Regions from separate parts of the Priestia sp. JNUCC 25 genome, predicted to be linked through region 4. Evidence: riboswitches for the same ligand, from Rfam matches in the RefSeq annotation. Region 4 holds a riboswitch; each other region holds the start of a gene.
What was found. Region 4 has a riboswitch for S-adenosylmethionine ahead of metE (5-methyltetrahydropteroyltriglutamate--homocysteine S-methyltransferase). Riboswitches for the same ligand answer to the same signal wherever they lie in the genome.

Region 1: it holds a riboswitch for S-adenosylmethionine, as region 4 does, so the genes downstream of both, JNUCC25_RS11295 (Na+/H+ antiporter NhaC family protein) here and metE (5-methyltetrahydropteroyltriglutamate--homocysteine S-methyltransferase) in region 4, are expected to answer to the same signal.
Region 2: it holds a riboswitch for S-adenosylmethionine, as region 4 does, so the genes downstream of both, JNUCC25_RS06525 (bifunctional homocysteine S-methyltransferase/methylenetetrahydrofolate reductase) here and metE (5-methyltetrahydropteroyltriglutamate--homocysteine S-methyltransferase) in region 4, are expected to answer to the same signal.
Region 3: it holds a riboswitch for S-adenosylmethionine, as region 4 does, so the genes downstream of both, JNUCC25_RS24750 (phosphoadenylyl-sulfate reductase) here and metE (5-methyltetrahydropteroyltriglutamate--homocysteine S-methyltransferase) in region 4, are expected to answer to the same signal.

The regions. Positions count from the first base shown of each region.
Region 1 is NZ_CM132211.1:2,224,047-2,228,487, reverse strand. It holds gene JNUCC25_RS11305 (LacI family DNA-binding transcriptional regulator) at 1-306, opposite strand, end outside; gene JNUCC25_RS11300 (hypothetical protein) at 431-559, shown strand; gene JNUCC25_RS11295 (Na+/H+ antiporter NhaC family protein) at 599-1,909, opposite strand; SAM riboswitch class I at 1,996-2,102, opposite strand; gene JNUCC25_RS11290 (ABC transporter permease) at 2,204-2,971, opposite strand; gene JNUCC25_RS11285 (ABC transporter ATP-binding protein) at 2,964-3,875, opposite strand; gene JNUCC25_RS11280 (YtoQ family protein) at 4,046-4,441, shown strand, end outside.
Region 2 is NZ_CM132211.1:1,278,371-1,282,811, forward strand. It holds gene metH (methionine synthase) at 1-19, opposite strand, end outside; gene JNUCC25_RS06525 (bifunctional homocysteine S-methyltransferase/methylenetetrahydrofolate reductase) at 20-1,858, opposite strand; SAM riboswitch class I at 1,966-2,072, opposite strand; gene JNUCC25_RS06530 (YkvI family membrane protein) at 2,417-3,451, shown strand; FMN riboswitch at 3,559-3,709, shown strand; gene ribE (riboflavin synthase) at 3,988-4,441, shown strand, end outside.
Region 3 is NZ_CM132211.1:4,710,567-4,715,007, forward strand. It holds gene cysC (adenylyl-sulfate kinase) at 1-156, opposite strand, end outside; gene sat (sulfate adenylyltransferase) at 169-1,320, opposite strand; gene JNUCC25_RS24745 (inorganic phosphate transporter) at 1,373-2,452, opposite strand; gene JNUCC25_RS24750 (phosphoadenylyl-sulfate reductase) at 2,472-3,185, opposite strand; SAM riboswitch class I at 3,440-3,542, opposite strand; gene cdaS (sporulation-specific diadenylate cyclase CdaS) at 3,855-4,441, shown strand, end outside.
Region 4 is NZ_CM132211.1:3,411,466-3,415,906, reverse strand. It holds gene JNUCC25_RS17775 (sugar porter family MFS transporter) at 1-149, shown strand, start outside; gene JNUCC25_RS17770 (hypothetical protein) at 721-858, shown strand; gene JNUCC25_RS17765 (metallophosphoesterase family protein) at 855-1,595, shown strand; gene JNUCC25_RS17760 (hypothetical protein) at 1,895-2,146, shown strand; SAM riboswitch class I at 2,227-2,337, shown strand; cobalamin riboswitch at 2,417-2,605, shown strand; gene metE (5-methyltetrahydropteroyltriglutamate--homocysteine S-methyltransferase) at 2,756-4,441, shown strand, end outside.

The DNA of each region.
Region 1 (4,441 bases), 1.2 Mb from region 4:
TTTCACATCATAGTTCGTCTGACAAATAACAAGCTGATACTGCTTTTCTAACGCTTTAGATGCCACTCCTTCTAAAAGCAGACTAAAATACGGATGATTAATAAAAGGCAAGACGACGGCAATCATATTTGTTTTCCCTTTTGATAAGTGAACGGCATTAATGTTTTGTTCATAATTAAGTTCGTGAATAACCTGCTCTACCAGCCGGCGTTTCTCTTCTTTTACATACGGATGATGATTTAGCACCCGGGATACAGTCGAAACAGATACACCCGCTTTTTTTGCGATATCTCGGATATTTGTCATGTTTTCACCTTTTTCTCTTGCGCTGAAACGCGTTTCATACTTTATTCTCATTATAAAGTGAAACAGCAAGAAGCTAAACCCGTTACCATCGTGTTTTTATTCATTTACGTAAGGAGGTCATTTCATGGGTATTTTATTATTTATTTTATTATGCGGAATTGAAATTGTAGGAGCGGCTTATGCACTTAAACAAAATGAGACGCTTTGGAAGGAGTTAGATGAAGAAAAGCCGACTGATTTTTTCAAACAGTAAAAAACCCTTAAAAAGAACATTCTTTTTAAGGGTTTCATATTACGCAGCTTCTTTAGATGACTTAGACTTTTTATTTAAACGAGGAAATCCAATTACAATCGCAATGATTCCGCAAACCGCTGTTAACATTGGATAGAATGTAAATGGAATAATCTCAATCGGTGAAACTTTAGCAAATCCTGCTGCGAGAAGCATTTGTGCGCCGTAAGGGATAAGCCCTTGAACGCTGCATGAAAACAAGTCCAGCAGACTGGCTGATTTACGATTATCAATTGAATACTTATCAGAGATTTCTTTTGCTAACGGACCTGCTGTAATAATTGAAATCGTGTTATTAGCCGTCGCTAAATTAGTTAAACTTACCAATCCGGCGATGCTGAATTCTCCGCCTTTTTTTGTTTGAATGCGTCGTGTTAATAAATTCAATAAGAACTGAATACCGCCATTATAGCGAATAAGCTCAACCATTCCGCCAATTAACAGAGATAAAATAATTAACTCTGACATTCCGCCAATACCTTCTGTCACAGTTTTAGCAAGAGAAGAAAGCGTGTAGCTTCCGTCAGCTAATCCAATCACGCCGGCTAGCACAATTCCTCCGGTTAAAATGCTTAATACGTTTGCACCAAATACTGCAGCAATGAGTACGCCGATATAAGGCAAGATTTTAAACCAGCTGAAATCTTTAATTTCTACTGATGACGTGTTTCCTAGCGTCATTACAAGCAATAGAATCACTGTAACAATCGCTGCAGGAAGTACGATAAAAAAGTTTACTTTCAATTTATCTGTCATATTTGTTTTTTGCGTACGAACTGCCGCGATCGTTGTATCAGAGACAACAGATAAATTATCACCAAACATTGCACCGCCAATCACACCGGCTATTGCCAATGTAACAGAAACATGCGCTTGCTCACTGATTCCTACAGCGATAGGTCCCAGCGCAGCAATTGTTCCCATTGATGTTCCCATCGAAATTGAAATGAATGCGCCAATAACAAAGATTCCTGCTACGACTAAGCTTTGCGGAAGCACAGAAAGCGCTAAGTTTACCGTTGAATCCACAGCTCCCATGCCTTTAGCGACTTCAGAAAAAGCACCTGCTAAAATAAAAATAAGCACCATAATAATGATATCAGGATGTCCTGCTCCTTTAGCAAAACGCTCCACTTTTACATTAAGTGAATCTTTGCGGTTCATAGCCAGCGCCACAATGGCTGCAATGATAATGGCTACTAATACAGGCAGCTTATAAAAGTCTCCCGTTATAATTCCTGATCCGACAAACAGGACTAAAAAGACGCCCAGCGGTAACAGCGCCCAGCCGTTTCCTTTTTGTTGTTCCATTCTTAACACCTCTTGTTTACGTAATAAAAAAAGACCTCTTCTTATTGATAAGAAGAGGTCTCTTATTTTGTATCATAAGATTACCCTTCTCATCTTCCAAACGAAACATCGTCTGCTGGATTTGGCACCGCACTGCGTACAGCCAGTTGCCGAGACATCATAGGGCCAGTCCCTCCGTCTCTCTTGATAAGAAGTTTATAGTTGTTTTAAAAATAGTCTTTCACTACTGTAATCTCTTTTTATTTAATTGTCAAATGCTATTTCAGAAAAATATATAGTGCGAAAATTCTCACATCAATTAGCTACGTCTCGTTTTAAAAACGCTGCCCAAGCTACGCCCATAAAGAAGACAAAATGCGCGACTAAGACGAAGATTGAAAATGGAATCGTCATGCCGTCAAACATCGTCTTCATTCCGTCCATATACTGCACAAAGTTTGTGTTGGCGAACAGTAAAAATTTCCCCCACCATAAACCAAACTCTGATACTAGTCCTGTTACAGCTTTTGCCCCGATACTTACGACAATAGCTAGACTTGAAGCAAGCGCGCTGTTTCTAAATAAAGACGACAGCATGAATGCGAACGTCATCATCATAAACGTTTCCATATACGCACTATCATACGTACGCGTAATGTTTTTAAGCAGCTGCGCATCTCCTTCTAGACTGGTAAAGCCAAAGAACAATGCTCCCCATACAAACGAAAAAAGCAAATAGCTCAGTAAATAATACAAGCTAATTAAAATGAGGGTTAGGTACTTGGATGCTAAAATCGTTGAACGTCTAGCAGGACGAATTAAAAGAAGCTTAATGGTACCTGCTTCAAACTCTTTTGCAACCATTGACCCTCCAACAGCAAGAGCAAAAAATTGAACAAGAATGAGCATACCTGAACTAAATGACAGGAAGTTCAAAATGTTGTCTTCTGTTCCTGCACTGTTTGCTACTTTCTTCATTAAAAGAGCCATACAAAGAGTTAAAATACCGATTGTAATAAACGTGACTTTTGTACTTCTTTTATGAAACCATTTCATATGTTCATTTTGAATTAACTTAAGCATGGTGCTCTCCTTCCGTAACGGACATAAACGAATCTTCAAGCGTCTCATACACAGGAGTGATTCGGTAGACTAAAATATTGCTGTCCACTAATTTTTTATTCACAGCTGGAATTTGTTCTTTTACAATCGCCACGTCGATACTATGTGATCTCATCGTTACTTCAAATTCTTGTGATAAAAGATCCGCTGCTTTTTGCGCATCAGACACTTCAAATTCTACGTACATTCCTTGATCTTGACGATTTGGAGATAGATCTTGAATGGCTTTTAACTCACCGTCTTGAATAATGCCAACGCGGTCACATAGTGCTTCTACTTCTTTTAATAAGTGGCTCGCGATTAAGATTGAAATTCCTTCTTCCCTGCAAAGCGTTTGTAAATATGTACGAAATTCTCTCATTCCCGCTGGGTCTAGACCATTTGTTGGTTCGTCTAATAAAAGCAATGCAGGCTTATGTAAAATAGCTTGAGCCACTCCTAAACGCTGTCTCATCCCAAGAGAATACGTCTTCACTTTTGCATGAATGCTGTTTTCAAGCTTTACTAAAGCAATCACTTCATCCAAGCGTTCTGATGTGATCCCTTCATGCATATTCGCAAAGTGTTTTAAATTTTGATAGCCCGTCAGATAATCATAAAACTCAGGGTTTTCAATAATCGCTCCAATTGATTTCATAGCTGATGTAAACTGTTCTTTTAAAGGAAAGCCGTTAACGGTAATCGTGCCCTCTGTTTCTTTAATGAGTCCTACGACGGTACGAATTAGCGTTGTCTTTCCAGAACCATTTGGACCAAGCAATCCGAAAATCTCACCGCGCTCAACCGATAAGGATACATCATGCAAAATGGTTTTCTTCCCAATTACTTTACTGACATGATCTACTTGTAGCACTGTTTCTGTCATCATGTACATCCTTTCTTTAATTAGCAATACGCCTTCTATTGTTTCTCTTTTTTAGCTATTTGTCTACTATAACCTTATTTTTGGAAAAGTAGCCCATTCAAATCATTCGTATTATCCGCTTACATTTGATAAAATAAAACAAACTTTAGTTAGAGGAGGACTTCTACATAATGAACTTAACCGTATACCTTGCCGGGCAAATTCACGATAATTGGCGGGACGAAATTAAAAACCAAGCAGAACAATTAAACCTTCCCCTTACCTTTGTCGGTCCCATGACAGACCATGACCGCTCCGACAACATTGGAGAAGAAATTTTAGGAAAACAGCCTAACGCTGTCTTAAAAGATGAAGCTGCTTCTCAAATTAATAATTTACGTACACAGGTGCTCCTTAAAAAATCTGATGTGGTTATTGCTTTATTTGGCGAAAAATACAAGCAGTGGAACAGCGCAATGGATGCGGCAACAGCCATTGCATTAGATAAACCGTTAATTTTGGTTCGCCCTGAAAAACTGCATCACCCGCTTAAAGAACTGTCAAACAAAGCGCAGGTTGTAGTCGAA
Region 2 (4,441 bases), 2.1 Mb from region 4:
GTTCGATAAGTGAGCTCATTTATATCTTCCTTTCTGATGTAACAAGTTGCTTGTCATGAATATAGCGTGTTAGAATCTCGGTCATTTCATAGCGCATAAACGGCGTAATTAAGTAAATACCGTCAAATAACTCATATGCTGTATCAATTAAGTTCTTTGCAATCGCAAGACCTTCGACTTCACCGCGAATCCGGTCATTTCCCGTTGCATCCATGCGTTCTAGAATATCTTCTGATAATTTAATTCCAGGTACTTCATGGTGAATAAATCGAGCATTTCTTGCGCTTGTTAACGGCATGATCCCGATGTATACCGGTGTTGTTAAATGTTTGGTTGCTTCATATACCTCTTCAATTTGCTTAGTTGAATAGAGAGGCTGAGTAATGAAATAGTGAGCCCCGCAGTCGATTTTCTTTTCCAAACGCTGAACGGCTCGGTCTAAGTGACGCACGTTTGGATTAAAGGCAGCTGCGATGGAAAAATTGGTTTTTTGACCAAGCGGTTTACCGGAATAAGATAGTCCTTCATTAAACTGAGCGATTAAACTAATCAAGTCAAATGAAGATAAATCGTAGACCGAAGTGGCGCCAGGGAAATCGCCAACTTTTGACGGATCACCGGTAATTGCAAGCACTTGATTCATTCCTAGCGTATGAAGTCCCATTAAATGAGATTGAAGTCCAATTAAATTTCGGTCGCGACAGGTAATATGAATAAGCGGTCGTGCTTTTGTTTCTTGCTGCATCAGTGTTGCCATTGCCAAGTTGCTGATGCGAGGTGAGGCAAGAGAATTATCAGCTAATGTAATAGCATCTACGCCGACTTTATCAAGTGCTTTTGCGCCTTCTAAAAATTTCGTCGGACCAAGCTGTTTAGGCGGATCTAGCTCGACGATAACCGAGCGGCGTTTCTTCACAATTTCATGCATATGAGGTTTATCCTGCTGCTCACGCTCTTGAACCGTAACGGCTGGTCTCATTTTAACGACTTTGCTTGTAATCGGAGGCAGGTCTTTTAAGGCAGATGACATTGCGCGTACGTGAGCTGGTGTTGTACCGCAGCATCCTCCAATTAAGCGAACCCCTTGTTCGCGGAATAAACGCGCGCTTTCTACAAAGTAGTCTTCATTAGTTTCATATTCCAGCTTTCCTTCCACATACGCCGGAAGGCTGGCATTAGGGTAAGCAGATAAGAAAGCACGATCAGGAAGCGGTACTTCTTCAAGAGACTGAATCATATGATAAGGACCTAAGCGGCAGTTTAGCCCGACAACATCTGCTCCCAACGCTTCTAATTCTTTTAATGCATCTGCTAAAGGACGGCCATCTTGCAGCACGCCAATATCATGCAGGGAAACGTGGGTAATAATAGGCTTATCCGTTTCTTTTCTTGCCAGTGTAAGAACGGTCTTTAATTCTTCGAAATCATAGTATGTTTCAAATAAAAGGCCATCCACGCCTTCATTTAAAAGCCAAAACATTTGTTCACGAATGCTTCGCTTAACCTCTTCTAAACTAATAGCGTTTTTTTGGAAAGAACGAATTCCGCCGAGTGTACCAACCACGTAAGCCTGATCTTTTGCAGCTTGTTTCGCTAATTTTACACCAGCAACATTGATGTCTTTGACTGAATCTTCTAATCCATAACGGGCAAGTTTTTGATAATTAGCAGCGTACGTATTTGTTTGAATAACGTTTGCACCAGCTTCTACATAGGCTCTGTGAATACGAGAAACCTCTTCTGGTTTGGTGATGTTTAGTTCTTCAAAACAGCTGTCAATACCGTGTGAGTAAAGGAGGGTACCAGTGGCACCATCCCCAATTAAAATTTTAGACTTTAAATCTTCAAGTAACCCCATGTCAAAACCTCCTTAAATTGTTCCGCTTCTATTTCACGAGTGATTCGTTTTATGCAATATGCCGATAAAATAGAAAAAGTCTTCTTAAGAAGAAGACTTTTTTCGCCTTCTTATCTTCCAAGCAATAAATTGCTTGCTGGATTTAGCACCATGTCTCTAACGACTGGTTGCTGAGGTTTCAAAGGGCCAGTCCCTCCACCTCTCATGATAAGAATCAATTGTATATAATTGAAACATATTTTTTTAAATAGAAAGAATACTTATTTAATAATTTATCTGATTTTTAGAAATTATACAACAGTAAATTGTGAATTTCCAGCAAATATTGAGGGAAATTTAAAAGCTGAAGGGAAAATATCCGTATATTTTGTTTAAAAATGACTGTTATGTTAGGGGTTAAGGAGTTTTTTGTGAGAAATACAAAAAGAAAATGAAAAATAAAAAATAAACGAAAAGGTACAAGCGCTGGGATATGCGTAGATTTACACGTAAAAAGGCTCGTCTTTTTTTAATCGTTTCTACATATAGTGAACTATGAAGGGTAGAAGGGTGATGGGCATGAAAAGGTGGAAACTCACGCTGCAGGTTGCTGCTACGTATGTAGGCACCGTTGTAGGAGCCGGTTTTGCAACAGGCAAGGAAATCGTTCAATTTTTTACACAGTACGGGGAACTTGGAATGGTCGGAATTTTGGTCAGCGGCTTGTTTTTTATTTGGCTAGGTTCAAAAATGATGCTGCTTTCGCACGCAATTGGGGCTTCTTCTTATCAGCAGCTTAATACATATTTATTTGGTGATGTGCTTGGAAAAGCGGTAAACGGTGTAATGATTGTCATTTTATTTGGAGTAACTTCAGTCATGCTAGCGAGTACGGGGGCAATAGGAAAAGAACAGTTTGGACTGTGGCCTCCTGTTGGGATGATTTTTACAATTGTTTTAACTTATATATTTATCGCAAAAGGAATTAACGGTATTTTAATGGTTAATTCTCTTGTTGTGCCGATGATGCTTTCATTTGCTTTTATCATCTTTGTACCAAATATCAGCTATTTCTCACTGATTCAAACGAAGCCGGATTTAACGCTCGTCACGCAGTGGAAGTGGGCGGTTAGTCCCTTTTTATATATTTCCCTAAATCTAGCTTTGGCTCAGGCCGTTTTGGTTCCATTAGGAAGCTCCGTGAAAGATAGGAGCGTGATTAAAAAAGGGGCCGTAATAGGAGGGTGTGTACTTACGTTTATGCTTGTTTCTACTCATCTTGCCCTTTCCAATTTGCCTTATTCATTTCAACTTGATATTCCGATGAGTGCCGTTGTTAAAAATATCTCAGCGTGGGTGAATGTTTTATTTACGGTAGTTGTGTTAGGCGAGATTTTTACTACATTGATTGGAAATGTATTTGGAATCGCTAAGCAGCTTCAGTCATTTCTTCCCCTGAATGACAAACAAGCTTTTGCGTTTATTATCTTGGCCTGCTTTATTATTGGGCAATTCGGATATGCCCAGCTTCTTGAGTTTTTGTATCCGATATTTGGCTATATTGGACTAGCTTTTGTATGGATGCTATGTATTAAAAAAGAAAAAATAAGCTAAAAGCTGGATTTTAAAGAATAGATGTGAAAAAACGAAGTTAAATGATGTGACAAGTCGATTTTACTTTGCTATAATGTAAAACAAATAAGACTATAGCAGTCGAATATATTATCCTTCGGGGTCGGGTGTAAGTCCCAACCGGCGGTGATAAAGCGTATGCTTTTAAGCCCGTGACCCGTTTTCATACGATGTATGTTAGCGGTGGATCTAGTTAAAATCTAGAGCCGACAGTAAAAGTCTGGATGGGAGAAGGATCAGGAAGCACAGTTGTTTTTTTGTGTTGAATTAATAAGGGACACGTTTGCCTTTTTTAAAGCTACCCTTGTTTTTGTACACAAAATATAACTGTTTATTTCGTATACAATTAGCGGAATTTTGCATAGATAAAACTGATTCAGCTCAGCCGACCCCTTGGACATTTGTTCAAGGGGCTTTTTTATTTTCAGTGGTTGGGGGAAAGATAAATATGAAAAAAAAGCAGCTGCTATTTCAAAACGGTATAAGAAGTTGGAATAGCGCCAAAGCAGGTGAAGAAAATGTTCACAGGTATCATTGAAGAAATTGGAAAAATAAAACGTATTCAAAAGGCCACAGAAGCAATTGTTCTTACGATTGATGCGAAGACCGTGTTAGAAGATGTGAACTTAGGGGACAGTATTTCAGTTAACGGCGTTTGTTTAACCGTAACGGCTTACTCTCAAAATGAATTTACGGTCGATGTCATGCCGGAGACGATTAAAGCAAGTACCCTTCAGCTTCTAACCGTTGGATCACGTGTTAACTTAGAGCGGGCGATGGCTGCAAATGGCCGGTTTGGAGGGCATTTCGTTAGCGGACACGTTGATGGAATTGGAACCATTGTAAGCAAAACACGTAAAGGAAATGCCTTTTATTATGAAATTCAAGTCGATCCCGAACTTCGTGAATTTATGATGTTAAAAGGGTCTGTTTCCGTAGACGGAACAAGTCTTACTATTTTTGATGTCAGCA
Region 3 (4,441 bases), 1.3 Mb from region 4:
AAAAAGCGCTTTTGCCACTGCGTTTGCTACGGTAGATTTACCTGAACCCGAAAGACCTGTAAACCATAATACAAAACTGTGATGATTATTTTGCTCGCGTCTTTCCTCTTTTGTAATTCCAGCATCATGCCACGTAATGTTTGTTGATTTGTTCACTTCAACCGCTCCTTATTTTGAAGATACTTTTTGTTTTGCTAATCCTTTAATTAACACTTCAATTACTTCTTTACGGCTGAATGTGCTTGGTGGCACTTCTCCGTTACGAAGCATTTCACGTACCTTTGTTCCAGATAGAATCATATGATCTTCTTTGCTGTGAGGGCATGTTTTCGTTGATGCCATCGCTTCACACTTCTTGCAATAGAAGCTGTGTTCAAAGAATAAAGGTGTAATTCCTAATTCATCTGCTGTAAAGTTACTGAAGATTTTTTGTGCGTCATATGTTCCATAGTAGTCACCAACACCAGCGTGGTCACGGCCTACAATGAAATGTGTGCATCCAAAGTTTTTTCGAACCATTGCATGGAAAATAGCTTCTCTAGGTCCAGCATAGCGCATCGCAGCAGGGAAAACTGCTAAAGCTACACGATCGCTAGGATAATAGTTCTCTAAAAGTACTTCATAACTTTCCATACGGATATCTGCTGGGATATCATCTGACTTTGTTTCTCCTACAAGTGGATTTAAAAACAGGCCGTCTACAATTTCTAATGCCGTTTTTTGAATATATTCGTGCGCACGGTGAACAGGGTTACGAGTTTGGAATCCAACAACTGTTTTCCAACCGCGTTCTTCAAATGCTGCTCTTGTTTCAGTAGGATCTAGGTAATACTTTTCAAAACGCGTTTTAGGTGTACGTTCTACAAGTACGATTGGACCTGCTACATATACATTTGGGCGCTCCATCATTTTTTTCACGCCAGGATGAGCAAGTTCTGCCGTGCGGTACACGTTCTCCGCTTCTTTTTCTTTATTTGGCGTATATACTTCAGAAACTTCTAAAACACCATACGTTACGCCGTTTTGAACAAGTTTTACTTTGTCGCCAATGTTTAATTCTTTAGCTTGCTCTTCTGTTACAGGAAGAGTGATAGGAATACTCCATACTGTTCCATCTGCTAAACGCATATTTTCAACAACTGATTGATAATCTTTTTCTCCTAAAAATCCTGTAATTGGGCTGTAAGCACCAATTCCAATTAGTTCTAAATCACTTAGGGCCATGTTATCTACTTCGATTTCTTTTGTTAGTGACGTGTAGTCATATGTTGGTTGATATAAATTAATTAATTCTCCACCGTGTGCTTGAATTGTTGTCATTTTGTAAAATCCTCCTTAAATAATTAACACAATATAATAAAAAGCACTTGAATCACGCAGTCATTTTTTCTTTTTCCGACTGCAAGCTTGCTCTTTTTCTTCTAGTCGCTCTAGCCAAGCTTAGAACACCTGCTGTGGCAATACATCCGCTAGCTAGCACCACAAATGAATATAAGTCGCTTTCAAGTACTAATTTCACAAGAACATATGAGATTACGAGTGAAAATACAGGGGATACCACCCAAACCTTTAACATTTGAATGACCACTTCGCGCTGTTCTTTCGTGAATCCCGTTTTCGCTGCTCCTATTCCAATAATAGAAGACGTAGTGACCTGTGTAAGCGGTACTGGCAAACCAAACAGTGAAGCGACTGTGACAAGAGAAGCACCAGTACCCGAGATAATGCACCCTTCTCCTACAGAATAGCGAGTAATTTTTTTCCCGTTTGTTTCAATAACTCGGCCTCCTAGTAAAAGAGCTCCGAGCGCCACTGCCAATCCGCCTGCTATGACACCCGTTGTGGCATCCATTAATCCAGCTCCTACTAGAGGACCGACAGCATTTGCCACGTTATTCATTCCAGCTGAGAAGGCTTCAAAGAATCCCGTCGCTATAACTAAAATCGTTAAAACTCTTTTCCACTTTCCCTCTGCTTCTTTTTTATGCGCTCTGCGTTTTATCACTTTTCCAATCAAAAAAGCAATGACAAATGAAACTAGCGGAACAATAATCCAAAAAGACATGACAACTAAAAGTTTTTCCACATACAGAGATTGATAAGCTACGCCTACTCCAACAACTGAACCAACCGTTACTTCACTTGTTGATAGAGGAATACCAATTAAATTCGCGAAAAAGAGTGACAGCGTTGCAGCAGCCAGAATGATAATAACTAATTCTACTGACAGCAATTTTTCAGGTATGATACCTGAACTGATGGTTTTTACCACCTCGCCGCCTCCGATAATGGCTCCGAGCACAATACCTACAGCACAGATGAACAGGGCTACTCTTCGCTTTTTAATCGCACCGGAGCCGTATGAAACGCCCATAGCTGCTGCTGCACCGCTTGCCCCAATATTCATTGCAAAAAAAAGCGCAATGATAAAGGCAACATATAAAAGCATCATTTATTCAGCTCTTTCGTATTTAAGATTCGTGTAATCCGCATTCAACTTTTTGTGTACCTGCCCATCTTCCTGAACGTAAATCGTCTACATTGTAGGCAGGTGCGGTACAGGGTTCACAGCCGATACTTGGGTAGCCTTGATCATGAAGTTTGTTATATGGTAAATCATGCTTATACACATAGCGCCAAATTTCCTTCCAAGACCAATGAATTAACGGACAAACTTTCACCTTCTTGAATTTCTCATCCTTATTAAAGTAATTCGTGCTGGCACGAGACTCAGACTGCTCGCGTCTCAAACCAGAAATCCACGCATCATAAGGAGCAAGAGATTCTCTTAATGGAATGATTTTTCGAATTTGACAGCATAAGTTAGGCTGACTCTTCCAAAGCTCATCTCCATGTTTTTCAGCTTGTTCTGCAAGAGTTAAATCCGGTTTTTTCATATGAATACGTAAATCAGGGAAGCGTTCTTTAATTGCATCAATCACTTCATATGTTTCTTTAAAATGAACGCCTGTATCTAAAAAGACAATTTCAGCATCTTTTTTCACTTTTGAAATTAAATCAATTAACACGATCCCTTCGATCCCAAAGCTTGATGCATAGATAATTGAATCTCCGTAGGTATCATACGCCCACTGCAATGCTGAAAGGGCTCCTTTTGTTTCATCTTCACTGTCGAACTCTGGAAACGTATCACTCCAGTTTTCGTACGTATATAAGTCTGCCATTTTCTTCACTCCAATTCTTAGTTATCCGCGTTATCCAATAAAAAAAGACGGTTTTACCCACTAGAATTGGATAAAACCGCCTCTAGTGTGTCTAGTCAGCGAAACTATTTAATTCTTACTTTGCTTCGACATGCCCAAAGATTTGTTTTAAGTCGGGGGTTACAGTCATTGGTGTCCCTCCTCAAATTATCGCTTGCGCTATATCAAAATAAAAAGTCTTCCATATTGAAAGACTGGGTAGGCAATAAATTTTCACCTTATCTTTCAAAATGATACACACTTTGCTGGAATTAGCACCTTGCTAAGCAGGTTGCCGGGGTTCAACGGGCCAGATCCCTCCACCACTCTTGATAAGCATTTTTTAAAAATTTTAGCATATTTAGAATATTTGTCAACATTAAAAATCATATATCCGATAAGAAAACTATACTTTAAATTCACAGAAATATCTATACTTTTATTTAAAACAACATATGTAAATTTAAACCAAATGTGAACATATCAGTTTATAAAACGCTTTCTTTTTCTCCAACTTTTTATATTCTCTTGCTAAATAAAACACAAAACCTCTCTATAAAATTAATAAGGGATTTATAAGCTTTACGGATAATTCACCCACATTAGCACACATTACAGATAACACTGACTGACAGATAGGAGCTATATAAGATGGAGAGACAACCTTTTCAATTAGACGATACAATTAAAAATAATGTGCGAACATATTTACAGCAGATTTCAACTGAAGCCTCTAATTTAGTTAAACATTTAGACACGAGTGATCATTGTATACTATGTGATTTTGAGGAGATGCGAAAGTTATTTCAAGATGTTCAAGCTACGGCTGCCTCTTATTACTTGCGTCATTACTTATCGCCTTATACATTTGAATATGCTGCTCTGTCCTTAGCTATTCATAACCTTTCTGAGAAACGTCACGGCGCTTTAATTGTCATTGAACGGGAACAAAATGTAGACCCTCTTATTCAAAAAGGAATGCCTATTCAAGCTCCTGTCAGCGCTACGCTAGTTGAGACGCTGTTCTATCCAGGGACACCCTTACATGACGGAGCCGTCCTAATTAGAAATAATCAGCTTATCTCAGCTGCTAATGTTTTACCTCTCTCGTCTATTATTTCAACGACCAAAAAATTGGGAACACGTCACCGTGCAGCCATTGGAATGTCGGAAAAATCGGATGCATTAATTTTAGTTGTCTCTGAAGAAACAGGCAAAATTTCGTTTGCACTTGAGGG
Region 4 (4,441 bases):
TCGGGATCATTTGTATTCTCGGATTATTCTTCATACGCTTTGTAGTTGTTGAAACAAAAGGACGCAGCCTAGAGCAAATTGAAACGGACATGGCAGCTCGTTCTGCAAGGAAGTCTTTAAGTCCGGTTGAGCGTAATAAATATGTTTGATTGTCGTAATGTTTTAAATGTAAGGTGCTGAGATAAAAGTATTTTAGCTGAAGTGAAAAACGAACCACTAATCAAAGTGTTTGATTAGTGGTTCGTTTTTTTATGGTGAACGCAGGTTTCATCTGTTTCGTTTCTTCTAGCAGTTGATTGGAGAGCAAGGCGAAGACTCCTGCGGGAAAAGCGGAACAGATGAGACCCCGCAGGAGCACAAGCGACGAGGAGGCTCATCGGACGCCCGCGGAAAGTGAAGCCTTGCACGGAAATCAACTGCGGGGTAACAAGCGGTTCAGCACATGTCGGCCTTTGTTCGTCCCCAGCCTCTTTCTTATTAGTAGATATAGAGATTTCAGCTTTTACACTGTCATATTAGTGCCTAATAAAATGGAAAGATAGGTTAGCTTATCATAGAGTGGACTTTAATAGATATTCATAACTAGCAATTTCTAAAACGAAAGCTAAATGTGCGTTCTGCTTACAAGAAGGTAGTGACCTTCGTCAACAAATTCTCATATAAACAAGTAAGCTTGTTTACTTTTAACTAAATTTATTTATTAATAGGGGGATTAACTAGTTGATGAATTTGACGCTTCATGAACGTTCTGAAAAGTTATTAAAGCAAAGAATTAAACAATTAAATCCGGTCCATTTAACTTTGTTTTTAGGGGCGACAGCAGAGGTGACGGACCAAACGATAATTGTTTCACGATGAGCGGTGAATTTGAGCTTGTATTAAAAAAGGCGGTGGAATTGAACCCGCTGTTTATTATTCATAGGGGAGACACCGTCTATACAGGGAAAAAAGAGTATTTGGAGCACTTTGTTAAGGTTGTCGAAAAAATCGCATCAAACATTCCTATGTTTGTATGCGTAGGGAATCATGATGAACTGTACCTTGATGAAAGCAATCTCGAAAACTTCAGAGCCACTATCGGAAAAGTACACTGGGTCATTGATATTCCTGTCTTCAACTTTCGGTGCATCGCATTAAATAATGTCATCAGTCCCAAGAATAAAATATACGGATTTACAGATAGAGAGCTGAATTATTTAGAGCAGCAGCTAGAGGATGCTCCTCGTAATACCGTTGTAGCCATGCATGCGCAGCCAAATATTGGCCGGTGGTCAAATCTTGAAGGGTTTCCTGTAACGACTCCTCAAAGTCAAGAATTTTTTGATTTAATTCAAGAACACCGCGTGAAAAAAGTTCTCGTTAGCCACGTGCATGCATATGACGAACAGTTTATTAGAAAAAATAGAAACGGGACATTTACGTTTGGAAGAGGCACTGATTTTGTATTGTCAGGAGGCGCCGGTGCTCCTCTTGATTTTGATCCGCCTTTAATTTTAAATAATTATAATTTTATGGAGTTTTTTGTAAGCAGGTACAACATATTAGGACCTCTTCTTTGGAAGGATTTTGGACGACCTCGAAGAAATTGTTTGTAAAAACAAGAGAATGGAAAGCTATGTTTAGCCGAAAGCCTGCCCGTAATTCACAGGCAGATTTTTGGAATATTATGCATAATGTTTACAGAAACCTTGTAGCAGAAGGCTCAGTCAAACGTTATAATAGATAATGAATGATGATATATTCTCTATATTTGTCATATATTTGTATTACATATGTAATTGAAGAAAAACATTCACTTGATATACTGTTTAATGACTTAACTTTATCTTAAAATTTACAGTGAAATGCCTGTTTATAGAGGCTTAGAACATACACAGCAAATGGAGGAGCAATCATGGCAAACGAAAAGATGCAAGAAGGACTTGATCGTTTTATCAAGGAAGATTTAAATGACCTTTTAGGTAGACTGTTCCCCTTAATGGACCGGGAGTGTGCCGAAGAAAAAAGAAAGCTTATCGAAACAGCGGTAGAGTATATTTATTCGTCAGGATATCACCAGGGAGCCAAAGATTTAATTGAAACGCACCGAAAAGACGATTACAAATTGTTAAGGCAAAAATTAGCGTCAGCGCCTCCTAAAAACTAATTTTTTTGAAATTTCTTTTGACAACATAAATCTAAGGTGTTAAGATGACTCTACATTCAAAATATTATAAACAATTAAAACTCTTATTGAGAGAGGCGGAGGGACTGGCCCTGTGAAGCCCGGCAACCATTTAACATTCTTGTTGAAAAGGTGCTACATCCTGCAAAGCGTACTGCTTTGAAAAATAAGAGAGGATTTCATAGATACTATGCCTCTCTATTCGTGATAGAGAGGCTTTTTATTTTATGTGAATATGTTTTGAATGGACAATTTTATAAAAATGCATCAGGTGCTGTGTAACGAATGTACGCAGCTTAAAAGGGAAGACCGGTGAAAAGCCGGCGCGGTCCCGCCACTGTAATGGGGAGCAACTTATTAACCACTGTTTCATGTTGAAATGGGAAGGGATAGGAAGCTATGAACCTAAGTCAGGAGACCTGCCTGTTGTATGCACTTAAGCTCTACGGGATATAGAGAGGAGTGAGGAATACGTGTTGAGAAAAACAGGCTGTCTCAACTCTAGTTAAGTATGCGTATTATCTCTCTTTTCATTTCGAAAAGAGAGATTTTTTAGTTTACCGATAAAAAAATATACAGGGAGTGGAAAAAATGAGCAGTGTAAAAAGTTCGAACTTAGGTTATCCAAGAATTGGTGAAAAACGAGAATGGAAAAAAGCGCTTGAGCAGTTTTGGGCAGGAAAGCTAGAGAAAGGTATCTTTCTTCAAGAAATTGAAGCTCTTCGTCTAGCGCATCTAAAAAAACAGCGTGACGCAGGAATTGAATTGATTCCAGTCGGCGATTTTAGCTTATACGATCACGTGTTAGATACAGCTGTTATGTTTGGTTTAGTGCCTAAACGCTTTGAGTATGACGGAGGACTAGTATCGCTTGAAACGTATTTTGATATCGCGAGAGGAACAAAAGGTGCGGTAGCTTCTACGATGACGAAATGGTTTAACACAAATTATCACTACATCGTACCCGAGCTTGAGGAATGTACGCCGTCTCTTGTAGAAAATCGCCCGCTTCAGTTTTACAAAGAAGCAAAAGAAAAGCTGAATATTGAAGGAAAGCCCGTTATTCTAGGTCCAGTAACATTTGTGAAGCTGTCAAAAGGATATAAAAAAAGTGAGTTTAAAGAAGTAGTTGAGCAGTTTGTTCCACTTTATGCAACTATCTTAGCGGAGCTGCAGGCAGAAGGAGTAGAGTGGGTGCAGATAGATGAGCCAATTTTATCTACAACGCTATCAAAAGAAGACCTGGCGCTTTACACAGAAGTCTATCAAACTTTGAAGGAAGCGGCACCGAATGTAAAAGTCATTTTGCAAACGTATTTTGACAGCGTTGATCACTACAAAGAAGTTGTGTCTCTTCCTGTTGAAGGAATCGGTTTAGACTTTGTGCATGACCGAGGCGAAAATCTCACTGCGCTTAATAAATATGGTTTTCCAACTGATAAAGTGCTTGCTGCGGGAGTGATTGACGGACGAAACATTTGGCGTGAAAATTTGGACGAACAGCTTTTAACGCTTAGTGAAATTGAAGAAGCCGTATCAAAAGACCGTTTGATTCTGCAGCCTTCATCAAGTTTATTACATGTTCCTGTCACGGTGAAAAATGAAGAAACCATTGATCCAGTATTGAAAAATGCGCTCTCTTTTGCAGATGAAAAGCTAAAGGAAATCACGCTTTTAACAAAAGCAGTGCAGCAAGGAAAAGAGTCGATAGAAGAAGAAATAAACGTAAGCAAACAGGCGATTCAAGCATTAAATGGTTCATCTTTTCGAAATCATCAAGACGTGCAAAAAGAGCTGAAGCAGCTGCACAGCTATAAAGCAGCGCGTCAAGCGCCGTTTGACGTACGTCAACGCGTTCAGCAAGAAGCGTTTCAACTGCCGCTTCTTCCAACGACAACGATTGGAAGCTTTCCGCAAACAAAAGAAGTGCGAAAAGAGCGTTTAAAATGGCGTAAAGGCGAGTTAAGCGATGAAGCATATGAAGCGTACATTAACGAGGAAATAAAAAAATGGATTGAAATTCAAGAAGACATCGGCTTAGATGTCCTTGTGCACGGAGAGTTTGAGCGTACGGACATGGTCGAATACTTCGGTGAGAAATTAGGAGGCTTTCAGTTTACGAAGTTTGGCTGGGTGCAATCTTACGGTTCTCGCTGCGTGAAGCCGCCGCTTATTTACGGAGATGTATCGTATGAGCAGGCGATGACGATCAAAGAAACGGTCTACGCACAGTCTCTAACAAATAAGCCGGTTAAAGGAATGCTGACGGGTCCGATT